2 regions of the Pantoea phyllosphaerae genome follow, and region 2 is predicted to be linked to the other one. Evidence: predicted binding sites of a transcription regulator. Region 2 holds the regulator's gene; the other holds the start of a gene.
The links. Region 2 encodes LexA, which represses DNA repair genes until DNA is damaged. Its sites were predicted from a motif close to TNCTGTATGTACATACAGNA; they were not measured.

Region 1: dinB (DNA polymerase IV) is a predicted target of LexA. The motif match lies at 1,037-1,056, and genes of this name have one in related genera.

What each region holds. Positions count from the first base shown of each region.
Region 1 is NZ_JBPFDE010000019.1:25,428-27,628, forward strand. It holds gene dinB (DNA polymerase IV) at 1-1,000, opposite strand, end outside; gene dpaA (peptidoglycan meso-diaminopimelic acid protein amidase) at 1,289-2,035, shown strand; gene ACR6A7_RS19260 (class II glutamine amidotransferase) at 2,006-2,201, opposite strand, start outside.
Region 2 is NZ_JBPFDE010000004.1:25,978-28,178, forward strand. It holds gene plsB (glycerol-3-phosphate 1-O-acyltransferase PlsB) at 1-499, opposite strand, end outside; gene ACR6A7_RS07150 (diacylglycerol kinase) at 628-996, shown strand; gene lexA (transcriptional repressor LexA) at 1,103-1,717, shown strand; gene dinF (MATE family efflux transporter DinF) at 1,848-2,201, shown strand, end outside.

The DNA.
Region 1 (2,201 bases), on a different contig from region 2:
GCAGCCCCACCAGCCGCACGCCGCGTCCGGCGCGGCGCTCATCCCAGGTTTTGCGCGCCACCGCAATCAAATCCTCTTTGTTCAGCTCCGGCCAGATATGCTCCTGCGTCGTCAGCTGGAAATCGTTGAACTTGAGCTTCACGCCCTGCCGCGCGATTTGCCTGTCGGGCCGAACCTGCGTCAGGCGGCGCTCCAGCTCCGCATAGAGAAAATCGATAATCTCCAGGCAGGCTTCCCAGCTGTGAATATCTTCCGCCAGCGTGCGCTCCACGCCGACGGACTTGCGTTCGCGCTCCACCACCACGCCGCGCTCGTCGATGCCGTGGCTGCGCTCCCACAGCACGCGGCCAAACTTGCCAAAACGCTTGAGCAGCTGCGCCACATCCGCTTTCTGCACGTCGGCGCAGGTATGCAACCCCATCTCCTCGAGCTTTTTCGTCGCCACCTTGCCGACGCCGGGGATCTTCGCCAGCGGCAGCGACAGCAGAAAATCGGGCATCTCCTGCGGCGTAATCACATACTGCCCGTCGGGCTTGTTAAGATCGGAGGCGATTTTTGCGAGGAACTTAATCGGCGCGATGCCGGCCGAGGCGGTCAGCCCCGTCTCGCGCTGAATAGTATTGCGGATCTCGCGGGCGATCAGCGTAGCAGAGCCGTGGCAGTGCGGACTGTCGGTGACGTCGAGATAGGCCTCGTCCAGCGACAGCGGTTCGATCAAGGGGGTATAGCGCAGAAAGATGTCGCGGATCTGCTGCGACGCCTCTTTATAGGCGTCGAAGCGCCCCGGCAGCAGCTTCAGATGGGGACAGAGCTTCAGCGCCATGGCGGTGGGCATCGCGCTGCGTACGCCGAACTTACGCGCCGGATAGTTGGCGGTGCTGATTACGCCGCGTCGTTCGCGGCTGCCGCCAATGGCGATGGGAATATCGCGCAGCGCCGGATTGTCGCGCATCTCTACCGCTGCATAGAAGCAGTCCATATCGACATGTATGATTTTCACGCTTGCCCGCCATCCGTTTTCCGTCACGCCTTATGATACTGTATAGATGTACAGATGCAAAAGCGCCGCCGCGTCAGGCGCGCCTGAAAAACGGATTTACCCTCCGTCGCCACTAAAGTTTACAAATTTATGGCCGTCATACCTTGAGGAAAACGCGAATTTACCTGGCGGCGTCTTGATAAAAAAACAGACAATGCTAATGTTGCGCTGCGGTAGCGGAGTTTTCCGATAATGCAAGTCTGAGACGCGTCTCGCGTCATCGTTCTCTTCACTCAAGGTACACACAGCATGGGCAAAATCGCACTTCTGTTTGCGATGATTTTGATGCCAGCCCTCAGCATGGCAATGACTCCCGAGCCGACGCAGCCAGTGTCGACGCCGGTAAGTAAAGAATTAAAGAAACAGTTACTCGGTACCCCGGTCTATCTGCAGATTTTCAAGGAAGAACGCACGCTGGAGCTCTATGGCAAAATCGGCAACGAATTTCGCCTGCTCGATACCTACCGCATCTGTAACTTTTCCGGTGGCCTCGGCCCGAAGCGCCGCGAAGGGGATTTTAAAAGTCCGGAAGGCTTTTACAGCGTCAGGCTCAACCAGCTGAAGCCCGACAGCCGTTTTTATCGCGCCATCAACGTCGGGTTTCCTAACCAGTACGATCGCGAGCATGCCTACACCGGCAACTATCTGATGATCCACGGCGACTGTAAATCAATCGGCTGCTATGCGATGACCGACGCCTATATGGACGAGATTTTCACCTATGTGAACGCGGCGCTGCGTAACGGCCAGTCAGAGGTGCACATCAGCATCTTCCCGTTCCGCATGACCGACACCAACATGCAGCGCCATCGCTACTCCACCTACGCCAGCTTCTGGCGCGAGCTGCAGCCCGGCTACGCTTACTTTGCGAAATACCATCAGCCGCCGACGGTCAGCGTCGCCAGCGGCAGCTACGTGATGAACAGCGGCAGCCCGGCGATCGTCAATCCCGAAGCCGCCTCTAAATCATTCCTGGCGCTCTCCAAGGTAGAATAGCGCCCACTCGCCTGGCACGATGCGGTGCCAGGTTTCATTTGCCGTCAGCGGCTGCGTCGCAATCACCGTCACCACGTCGTTGGCGGTGGTGTGCTGCTGGAAATCAATCTCGACATCCTGATCGAGCAGCTGCGCTTTGCCGAAGGGCGCGCGGCGCGTGATCCAG
Region 2 (2,201 bases):
GCACAAAGCTGTCCCGGCCGTGCCAGATAATGGCGAAAAACTTCTCAACCCCGTTAAGCTCGCGCAGATGTGGCGTATCGTCACCCTGAACCTCGCGGCCAGGCGCGCGGCCGAACATCACCGATACCGGCAGCATCTGAATATCGAGCTGAGGATTGTTGCGATGCAGATCGAGGTACTCGTGAAAAATTTTCACCGATTCCGTATTCGGCCCAAAATGGGGAAATACGCGCGGGCCGTCGTGGATAAACACGTGGCGCGGCAGCAGCGCGCCGTCAATTTCCAGCGGCGAGAGCGGATCGGGCAAATTATGCTTCAGACACTGCTGGCGCAGCGTCAGCAAATCCGCCTTGGAATCGTATGGCAGCACGTACATAATCGGCCGCGTCGGATCGAGCCCATGTTCGGAAACGGGATCGCCCGGAATAGCCTTCGTTTTTACCAGAATAGAAAGTGGTAAATTCAACAATTTATAATAAAGTTTACGCCAACCTGACATAGACAACATGAAGCCTCTTGTTAGCAAAGCGCCGCAAGCATATCAGAAAGTGCTGCGAAGATCTGTGGTGGTGCCAAACGCACCTGGCCCAGACATTGACGTCAAACAACTAAAAGGGTTCCCTCGCAATGGCAAGTCATACCACCGGTTTACTCAGGATAGTGAAAGCGGCAGGCTACTCGTGGCAAGGGCTACGCGCCGCCTGGCAGCATGAAGCTGCGTTTCGTCAGGAAGCCACGGCCGCCCTTGTCGCGATCGCGATCGCCTGCTGGCTGGATGTCGACACCGTCGCGCGCATTCTGATGATCGGCTCGGTCGTGCTGGTGATCATCGTTGAGATCCTTAACAGCGCGATTGAAGCGGTAGTTGACCGTATCGGCCAGGAGCGTCATCCGCTGGCGGGGCGGGCGAAAGATATGGGCTCTGCCGCCGTCTTGATCGCTATCATACTGGCACTGTTTGTCTGGATCGCGCTGCTCTGGACCCATTTGCGATAGCCTTTCCATTATTGCCCAAACGGCTGTTATTTCCCTGGGTTTTGGTTTTCATTTCACCAATACCTGTATATACTCACAGCGACTGTATAAACAACCAGGGGGCGGGATGAAAGCATTAACCACCAGGCAGCAACAGGTTTATGACCTGATTCGCGACCATATCAACCAGACGGGCATGCCGCCAACGCGTGCGGAGATCGCCTCGCAGCTGGGGTTCCGTTCCCCTAACGCCGCTGAAGAACACCTCAAAGCGCTGGCGCGTAAAGGCGTTATTGAAATCGTTTCCGGCGCATCACGCGGCATCCGCCTGCTGATGGAAGAGGAAGAGTCCAATGGCCTGCCGTTAATCGGCCGCGTCGCCGCCGGTGAGCCGCTGCTGGCGCAGGAACACATTGAAACCCATTACAAAGTTGACCCCGACCTGTTTAAGCCTTCTGCTGACTTCCTGCTGCGCGTCGCCGGTATGTCGATGAAAGATATTGGCATTATGGATGGCGATCTGCTGGCGGTGCATAAAACGCAGGATGTGCGTAACGGTCAGGTTGTGGTGGCGCGCATTGATGATGAAGTCACGGTAAAGCGCTGGAAAAAGCAGGGCACTGTGGTTCATCTGCTGCCGGAAAACAACGACTTCGAACCGATTGTCGTCGACACTCGCACGCAGTCGCTGACCGTCGAAGGTCTGGCGGTAGGCGTAGTGCGCAACGGCGAGTGGCTCTGACCGCTGGCCTTCAGACGCCTGCATCCCTTCGTCAGGCGTCTGTACGATAATCTTTTCATGCGCCTCCTGCGGCTGACGCCGCGCCGGGGCCGCCTCGCTTCTTTTTACGTTTTCAGGCATGGACCGGCTGATGCGTCTCTTCTCTGCTGACGACCGACAACTCTGGCGGCTGGCGCTGCCGATGATCCTCTCCAATATCACCGTACCGCTGCTTGGCCTGGTGGATACCGCCGTTATCGGCCATCTCGACAGCCCGGTTTATCTTGGCGGCGTAGCGATTGGCGCGACCGCGACCAGCTTCGTCTTCATGCTTTTACTCTTTCTGCGCATGAGCACCACCGGCATCACCGCGCAGGCTTTCGGCGCACGCGATACGCAAGCGCTGGCGCGCGCCCTGACGCAGCCGCTGCTGATGGCGCTGCTTGCGGGCCTGCTGTTTATCCTGCTGCGCGAGCCGCTTAGCGTGCTGACAGGTCGGCTGGCG